One region of the Streptomyces sp. NPDC048590 genome, then DNA from elsewhere that is predicted to be linked to it. Evidence: riboswitches for the same ligand, from Rfam matches in the RefSeq annotation. Region 1 holds a riboswitch; the other holds the start of a gene.
The links. A riboswitch is a leader RNA that binds a small molecule or an ion and turns the genes downstream of it on or off. The one in region 1 is predicted to bind thiamine pyrophosphate.
Positions count from the first base shown of each region.

Region 2: linked by a shared signal. The riboswitch ahead of ACGFNN_RS08750 (thiamine ABC transporter substrate binding subunit) and the one ahead of thiO (glycine oxidase ThiO) in region 1 are both predicted to bind thiamine pyrophosphate.

Region 1 covers NZ_JBICWC010000009.1:356,577-361,013, forward strand. Annotated here, with positions in the region: gene ACGFNN_RS26555 (NAD(P)/FAD-dependent oxidoreductase) at 1-1,168, opposite strand, end outside; gene ACGFNN_RS26560 (hypothetical protein) at 1,197-1,538, opposite strand; TPP riboswitch at 1,590-1,702, shown strand; gene thiO (glycine oxidase ThiO) at 1,700-2,908, shown strand; gene thiS (sulfur carrier protein ThiS) at 2,905-3,138, shown strand; gene ACGFNN_RS26575 (thiazole synthase) at 3,141-3,935, shown strand; gene pknB (Stk1 family PASTA domain-containing Ser/Thr kinase) at 4,059-4,437, shown strand, end outside.
Region 2 covers NZ_JBICWC010000003.1:108,090-112,526, reverse strand. Annotated here, with positions in the region: gene ACGFNN_RS08765 (phosphatidate cytidylyltransferase) at 1-491, shown strand, start outside; gene ACGFNN_RS08760 (hypothetical protein) at 658-1,185, shown strand; gene rlmN (23S rRNA (adenine(2503)-C(2))-methyltransferase RlmN) at 1,329-2,435, shown strand; TPP riboswitch at 2,512-2,628, shown strand; gene ACGFNN_RS08750 (thiamine ABC transporter substrate binding subunit) at 2,700-3,791, shown strand; gene ACGFNN_RS08745 (ABC transporter permease) at 3,836-4,437, shown strand, end outside.

The DNA.
Region 1 (4,437 bases):
CTCCCGCTTCGATCAGCTTGCGTCCCTGGGCCAGGTCGCGTGGCCGGCTGACGGCCAGCAGTGCCACCAGGACACCCTGGCGCAGCCAGCACACGGTCCAGGACGGGTCGGCCGGATCGCCGCGCCACAGCAGGGTGTCGGCGGCGGCGTGATGTCCGGCGTACTGCACGAACCGCCCGAACTGCTCGGACCAGAAGTACGGCACCGGGTCGTACGTCCTGGCCACCCCGTCCGCCAGGGCGGCGGCGACCGCGCCGGGGCCCTGCAGGGCGTTGTCCCAGTGGTGGACCAGCAGCCGCTCCCCGTAGCGGGCCGAGGGGAAGGAGGCGCAGTCGCCGACCGCGTGGACGTCGGGGAGCGAGGTGCGCAGGGAGGCGTCCGCGGTGACCGAGCCGTCGGCGCCGAGCGCGATGCCCGAACCGGCGAGCCATCCGGTGGCGGGCCGGGCGCCGATGCCCACGACGACCGCGCCGGCGGGGACGGTCCGGCCGTCGGCCAGGTGCACGGCGTCCTGTTCGACGCGGGCGACACGCGCCCCGGTGAGGAGCACGGCCCCGCTCTCGGCGTACCAGCCGGCCATCGGGGCGGCCACCTCGGCGGGCATCGTGCCGGCGAGGGGCCGGTCGGCGGCCTCGACCACCGTCACCGCGCAGCCCGCGGCGCGCGCCGCCGTGGTGAACTCTGCACCGATCCACCCGGCCCCCACGACGACGATGTCGTGCTGCCGCTCCAGGACGGGGCGCAGCCGGGCCGCGTCGTCGACGGTGCGCAGCAGGTGGACACCCGGCACGCCTTCGGAACCGGGGAGCGCGACGGGCTCGGCGCCGGTGGCGAGGACCAGCGCGTCGTAGCGGACGGGGCCCTGGAGGGTGTCCAGTTCGTGCGCGTCGGCCCGCAGCCCCGTCACGTCGAGCCCCAGTCGCAGGGTGACGTCCAGGGCCTCGAAATCGACGTCGAAGGCGGAGTCCTCGGCCTTCCCGAGCAGGACCGCCTTGGAGAGGGGCGGCCTGTCGTAGGGCTGGTGCGGCTCGGCGCCGATCAGGGTGACCGGGCCGGCGAAGCCCCGTTCGCGCAGGGCGACGGCCGTCTGCACACCGGCCATGCCGGCGCCCACGATCACCACGCCGTGCGGCCCGTCCACCGCCGTACCCTCTGTCTGCTGGCTCACCTGTCCACCCTAGTCATGTGACGTTCCGTCAGTCGGCGAGTTCTTCGACCACGCTTGTGCCGCTCCCGGCCTGCGACTCCCATTCCCACGTCTCGTCCAGGCGGACCCGCCCGTCGGGGAGGTCCGTGACGGCGGAGACGCAGTGCCCGCCCGACGTCGTGCCGTCCCGCTTCAACTGGACGTAGCGGAAGTCGAGACGGTCCGCCTCCCTGGTGCCGACGAGGTGGCCGCGGACCACGTCGCCGCCCGCGTACTCGGCCCAGATCCGGCCCTCCTCCTCGTGGTACGTGAAGCGGGTGCCGGTGCCGACCTGGCCGGGGGCCTGGTCGGCGACCGGTGCGAGGACGAGTCCGTCGAGCGAACGGGCCATGGGGGCGGCTCCCTTACGGGCCGGGGCGGGCGGGGTCTAGGCTGGCCACCGTAAGACACTCGCGGGAGTCCGGACGCACCGGGCTGAGAGGGAGGCTGGACGGCCTCCGACCGTACGAACCTGATCCGGGTCATGCCGGCGAAGGGAGGGGCTGGACGCCCATGCGTATCTCCGCGGACACCTCCGACGTCCTGGTCGTGGGGGGCGGCATCATCGGTCTGGTGACCGCGTGGCGGTCCGCCCAGCGCGGCCTGTCCACGACCGTGGCCGACCCGGATCCGGGCGGCGGGGCCGCCATGGTCGCGGCCGGGATGCTCGCCGCCGTCACCGAGCTCCACTACGGCGAACAGATGCTGCTCGGCCTCAACCTGGCCTCGGCGGAGCGCTATCCGGCGTTCGTGGCCGAGCTGGAGGAGGCGAGCGGACAGGGGACCGGCTTCCGCGCCTGCGGGACCCTGGCGGTCGCGCTGGACGCGGACGACCGCGCACACCTGCGGGAGCTGCACGCGTTGCAGCTGCGTTCGGGGCTGGAGTCCGAGTGGCTCACCGGCCGCGAGTGCCGCCGTCTGGAACCGATGCTCGCCCCCGGCGTGCGCGGCGGACTGCGGGTCGACGGCGACCACCAGGTGGATCCCAGGCGACTGGCCTCGGCGCTGGTCACGGCGTGTGAGCGCGCGGGGGTGGTCTTCCGCCGGGCCTGGGCCGAGCGGCTCTCCGTCACGGGCGGCCGGGCGGCCGGGGTCGTTCTGACGGACGGTACGGAGCTGTCCGCGGGGCAGGTGGTGCTCGCCGGGGGCAGCCTCAGCGGGCGTCTCGGCGGGGTGCCCGAAGCGGTCCTGCCGCCGGTGCGGCCGGTGAAGGGCCAGGTGCTCCGGCTGCGGGTGCCGCCCGCGTACGCCCCCTTCCTGAGCAGGACCGTGCGGGCCGTCGTACGCGGGAGCCAGGTCTACCTGGTGCCGCGCGCGGACGGTGAGCTGGTGGTGGGAGCGACCAGCGAGGAGATGGGCTGGGACACCACCGTCACCGCGGGCGGTGTCTACGAGCTGCTGCGCGACGCGCACGAGCTGGTGCCCGGGATCACCGAGCTTCCGCTGACCGAGACCCGTGCGGGCCTCCGGCCCTCCTCGCCGGACAACGCGCCCCTGCTGGGCCCCACGGCGCTTCCCGGTCTGCACCTCGCCACCGGGCACCACCGCAACGGGGTGCTCCTCACCCCGGTCACCGGCGACGTGATGGCCCAGGTGCTGACCACCGGCGAGCCGCCCGAGGTGGGCCGTCCGTTCACGCCGTCCCGCTTCGCCCCGGCCGCCGGATCCCCCGAGCCCTCGCACTCCCCCGCCGTCACCACCCCGCAGGAGCAGCACGCATGACACAGCCCGTACCTCCCTCCGCCGACCTCGTGCAGGTGTCCGTCAACGGGGACCGGCGCTCGTTCCCCGCCGGTACCGCGCTGGACACCCTCGTCGCGGCGTTGACCTCGGCGCCGTCCGGGGTCGCCGCCGCGGTGAACGAGGCCGTCGTGCCACGCGGCCGGTGGTCGTCCACCGCGCTCGCCGACGGCGACCGCGTCGAAGTCCTCACCGCCGTCCAGGGAGGCTGACGGTGTCCGACGACCTCTTCTCGCTGGGCTCCGCGACCTTTTCGTCCCGGCTGATCATGGGGACCGGCGGGGCGCCCAGCCTCGACGTGCTGGAACGCTCCCTGATCGCCTCCGGCACCGAGCTGACCACCGTGGCGATGCGCAGGCTGGACCCGACCGTGCAGGGTTCGGTGCTCTCCGTGCTCGAACGCCTGTCCATCCAGGTTCTGCCGAACACCGCGGGCTGCTTCACCGCCGGGGAGGCCGTGCTGACGGCCAGGCTGGCCCGCGAGGCTCTGGGCACCGACTGGATCAAGCTGGAGGTGGTGGCGGACGAGCGGACCCTGCTGCCCGACCCGGTCGAGCTGCTGGACGCCGCGGAGATCCTCGTCGACGACGGGTTCACGGTCCTGCCGTACACCAACGACGACCCGGTCCTGGCCCGCAAGCTCCAGGACGTGGGATGCGCGGCGATCATGCCCCTGGGCTCCCCGATCGGCTCCGGCCTCGGTATCCGTAACCCCCACAACTTCCAGCTGATCACCGAGCGGGCCGAGGTCCCGGTGATCCTGGACGCGGGAGCCGGGACCGCGTCGGACGCGGCGCTGGCCATGGAGCTGGGCTGCTCCGCCGTGATGCTCGCCTCGGCGGTCACCCGCGCCCAGGAGCCGGAACTGATGGCGGCGGCGATGCGCCACGCGGTGGACGCCGGACGGCTCGCGTACCGGGCGGGGCGGATACCGCGCCGCCATTTCGCCGAGGCGTCCTCGCCGGCCGAGGGCAGGGCGGTGCTGGACCCCGAGCGTCCGGCGTTCTGACCCGGCGGAAGCCGTCCTTCCCGGTCACAGCACGTGCATACCTCTGTCACGGCTCGGCACCGGAGGGCCCCGGGGACTTCCCGTGGCACTCGGGCTGTCCGTGACAGCTCGTAGACTCGCCCCGTGGACACGACCCTCCAGGACCCCCTCGTCGGGCAGCTGCTCGACGGCCGCTACCGCGTCGATGCGCGTATCGCCGTCGGCGGGATGGCCACGGTCTACAGGGCCGTGGACACCCGGCTCGACCGTGTGCTCGCACTCAAGGTCATGCACCCCGCGCTGGCCACGGACGCGGCGTTCGTCGAGCGCTTCATCCGCGAGGCCAAGTCCGTCGCCCGCCTCGCCCACCCGAACGTGGTGGGAGTCTTCGACCAGGGCGCCCAGGGCGCCTACGTGTACCTGGCGATGGAGTACGTCGCCGGGTGCACGCTGCGCGACGTGCTGCGCGAGCGCGGGGCGCTGCAGCCGCGCGCCGCGCTGGACATCCTCGAACCGGTGCTCG
Region 2 (4,437 bases), on a different contig from region 1:
ACGTCACGGCGGGTGTCTTCGCCGTGTTCTACGTGCCGTTCCTGGCCACCTTCGTCGCCATGATGCTCACCGCGGACGACGGCGCGTGGCGGGTCCTCACCTTCCTGCTGCTCACCGTGGTCAGTGACACCGGTGCGTATGCCGTCGGCTGGCGCTTCGGGACGCACAAGCTGGCCCCGCGCATCAGCCCCGGGAAGACCCGCGAGGGTCTGCTCGGAGCCGTCGGTTTCGCGATGGTGGCCGGCGCCCTGTGCATGGAGTTCCTGATCGACGACGGGACCTGGTGGCAGGGGCTGCTGATGGGCCTCGCGGTCGCGGCCAGCGCCACGCTGGGGGATCTCGGCGAGTCCATGATCAAGCGGGATCTCGGCATCAAGGACATGGGCACCCTGCTGCCCGGGCACGGCGGAATCATGGACCGGCTCGACTCGCTCCTGCCGAGCGCCCCGGTCGTCTGGCTGCTGCTGGTGCTGTTCGTGGGATCGGGCTGAGTCCACCCGTACGTTGTGGCCGTGGGGGCCGTCGCGCGGAAGCGACGGCCCCCACAGCTGTGTCGCGTGGCACTGCGGGGTGCTCCACCGGGACGGTGAACGGCGCGGCGCGGGGTACCCGGAGAGCGACGGCGTCATCGTGTCGAGTCCCTGGAGGTGGGTGGCCGTGCGCACCCTGAAGGCCGTGCTCGACCGCAGTCTGACCGCACAGGCCATAGTGATCTTCGTCTTGGGCGTCGGGGTCTACGCCCTGATACGGCGCGACACGAGCCCCGTCCTGTGGGTGGTACAGAGCGCTCTCATCACCGCCATGGCCGTCGGAGCCATCGCCGTGCAGCGCCGGAGAGCCGGCCGCGCGGCCGGCACCGACGCGCGTGGGATCGCCGAGCTCAACCGGAAGATACGGCACCGTGACGTGCCCCGGGACCCGCGGGAGCGGGCAGCCATGGGCCGACTGGTCGCCGAGCAGTTGGGCAGGATGGAGCGCGGCGGCCGCTGGCTGCCGTACTGGCTGGGGTGCATGGGCCTGATCGCGGTGGGCCTGCTGGTCCTGGGTATCACCACCGGTTCGCTGGTCTACCCGCTGGTCTTCGCCGTGGGGACGGTGGCGTTCTGCTGCTGGGTGATGTGGATGCGCCGGCGCGCCATGGAACTCCACCGCCACATGCGCGCGGCCCTGGAGGGGCAGGGCTGACAGTCAGCGGGTCCGCCCGTGTGATCCGTCACGGCCCCGGGGCCGTGTCCGGGCCGCAGTGGCGCTCCGCGAGGCCCTGCCGGCCCTCCCCGGCCCCTCGGCGGCCCTGAGTACCACGGCGTGTCTGCCACACTGGAAGAACCATGCCTAAGCCCGGAGAACTCACTTTCGTCGCGCCCCGCGGAGCCAAGCGGCCGCCGCGGCACCTCGCCGACCTCACGCCCGCCGAGCGCAAGGAAGCAGTCGCCGCGACCGGCGAGAAGGGCTTCCGCGCCCAGCAGCTGTCGCAGCACTACTTCACGCGGTACTCGCACGACCCGGCGGAGTGGACCAACATCCCGGCCGCCTCGCGGGAGAAGCTCGCCGAGGCGATGTTCCCCGACCTGATGTCGGTCGTGCGGCACATCAGCTGCGACGACGACACCACGCGTAAGACGCTCTGGAAGATGCACGACGGCACCCTCGTGGAGTCCGTCCTGATGCGGTATCCCGACCGGGTGACCATGTGCATCTCCTCGCAGGCGGGCTGCGGGATGAACTGCCCTTTCTGCGCCACCGGGCAGGCGGGCCTCGACCGCAACCTCTCGACCGCGGAGATCGTGCACCAGATCGTGGACGGCATGCGGGCGCTGCGCGACGGCGAGGTCCCGGGCGGGCCGGCGCGGCTCTCCAACATCGTGTTCATGGGCATGGGCGAGCCGCTGGCCAACTACAACCGCGTGGTCGGGGCGATCCGCCGGCTGACCGACCCGGAACCGGACGGCCTGGGGCTCTCGCAGCGCGGGATCACCGTCTCCACGGTGGGCCTGGTCCCGGCGATGCTGCGCTTCGCCGACGAGGGCTTCAAGTGCCGCCTCGCCGTGTCGCTGCACGCGCCGGACGACGAGCTGCGCGACACCCTCGTCCCCGTGAACACCCGCTGGAAGGTCCGCGAGGTCCTGGACGCGGCGTGGGAGTACGCGGAGAAGTCGGGGCGTCGCATCTCCATCGAGTACGCGCTGATCCGCGACATCAACGACCAGGCCTGGCGTGGCGACCGGCTGGGTCGGCTGCTCAAGGGCAAGCGGGTGCACGTCAACCTCATCCCGCTGAACCCCACCCCGGGCTCGAAGTGGACCGCGTCGCGGCCCGAGGACGAGAAGGCCTTCGTCGAGGCGATCGCCGCCCACGGCGTGCCGGTCACCGTCCGGGACACCCGCGGTCAGGAGATCGACGGAGCCTGCGGGCAGCTCGCCGCGTCCGAGCGCTGAGCCGCCCGGCAGGGGAGCGCCATCCGGCCGGTTCGCCACGATCCGGCCGGTGTAGCCTGGCGCCGTCATCAACTTCATATTCCGACAGGGGAGCGCCACAGCGCTGAGAGTGCGGCACCGAGGACAGGTCGGCCGCAGACCCTCTGAACCTCGCCCAGGTCATTCCGGGTAGGAAGTTCGGACCTTACTCAAGCTGTTGCGCCCTGCCCGCTCGCCGAGCGGGCAGGGCCGCGTCTCTTCCTGGTCACTTCCAGGAGGAATCACATGAACACCACCAGGTACGCGGCGACCGCCGTGGCCGCCGCGCTCGGCGTGACCGTGCTCGCGGGATGTGGCGGATCCGACGACGAGTCGTCCGGTGACACCGGGACCGGCTCGAAGACCGTCACCCTGGTCAGCCACGACTCCTTCAACGCCTCGGACGCGGTCCTGAAGGCGTTCACGAAGGAGACCGGCTACAAGGTCAAGGTGCTCAAGAGCGGTGACGCCGGAGCCGCGCTCAATCAGGAGATCCTGACCAAGGGCTCCCCGCGGGGCGACGTCTTCTTCGGCGTGGACAACACCCTGCTCTCCCGTGCCCTCGACAACGGCCTGTTCACGCCCTACGAGGCCAAGGGCCTCGACCGTGTCGCGGCCGACACCCAGCTCGATGCCGAGAAGCACCGGGTCACACCGGTCGACACCGGTGACATCTGCGTCAACTACGACAAGAAGTACTTCGCCGACAGGAAGCTCGACCCGCCGAAGACCTTCGACGACCTGCTGAAGCCCGCCTACAAGGACCTCCTGGTCACGGAGAACGCCGCGACGTCCTCTCCCGGCCTCGGCTTCCTGCTCGGCACCGTCGCCACCTACGGAGAGACCGGTTACCAGGACTACTGGAAGAAGCTGAAGGCCAACGGCGTCAAGACCGTCGACGGCTGGGAGCAGGCGTACAACGAGGAGTTCTCCGGTTCCGCCGGCGGCAGGAAGGCCAAGGCGGACCGGCCGCTCGTGGTCTCCTACGCCTCCAGCCCGCCCGTCGAGGTGCTGTACGCGGACCCGCGGCCCACCGAGGCCCCGACCGGCGTCGCCACCGGAACCTGCTTCCGGCAGACCGAGTTCGCGGGGCTGCTGGACGGCGCGAGGAACGAGGCGGGAGGCAAGGCCCTGCTGGACTTCCTGATCAGCAAGAAGTTCCAGGAGGACATGCCGCTGAACATGTTCGTGAACCCGGTGGTGAAGGACGCCGAACTGCCCGAGGTCTTCACGAAGTTCGGGGCGACCGTCGACAAGCCTGCGACGGTGGACCCCGAGAAGATCGCCAAGAACCGTGAGCAGTGGGTCCAGTCGTGGTCCTCGCTCGTCGTGAAGTAGCCGCGCGGCCCTCCGTGCGGGGAAGCGCGGTGCGGTTCGGCCTGATGGCCGTGCCCGTGCTGTTCTTCGCCCTGTTCTTCGCCTACCCGGTCGTCGCGATCGTCGGCCGGGGGCTGAGGACGGGGGGCCAGTGGCAGTTCGGCCGGATCGGCACGGTGCTGAGCCGGCCGGACATCCTGGACGTCCTCTGGTTCACCACCTGGCAGGCGGTCGCCTCGACCGCGCTCACCCTCCTCGTCGCGCTGCCCGGCGCCTATGTCTTCGCACGCCTGCGGTTCCCGGGCAAACAGCTGCTGCGGGCCGTGGTGACCGTGCCGTTCGTACTGCCGACCGTGGTCGTCGGCACCGCGTTCCTGGCGCTGCTGGGGCGAGGAGGCTTCCTCGACGAGCTGTGGGGGGTCCGGCTCGACACCACGGTGTGGGCGATCCTCCTCGCCCACGTGTTCTTCAACTACGCGGTCGTCGTACGGACCGTCGGCGGACTCTGGTCGCAGCTGGACCCGCGCCAGGAGGAGGCCGCCCGGGTGCTCGGGGCGGGCCGGTTCGCCGCCTGGCGGCGGGTGACCCTCCCCGCGCTCGGCCCGGCCGTGGCCGCCGCCGCGCTGATGGTCTTCCTCTTCACCTTCACCTCCTTCGGGGTCGTCCA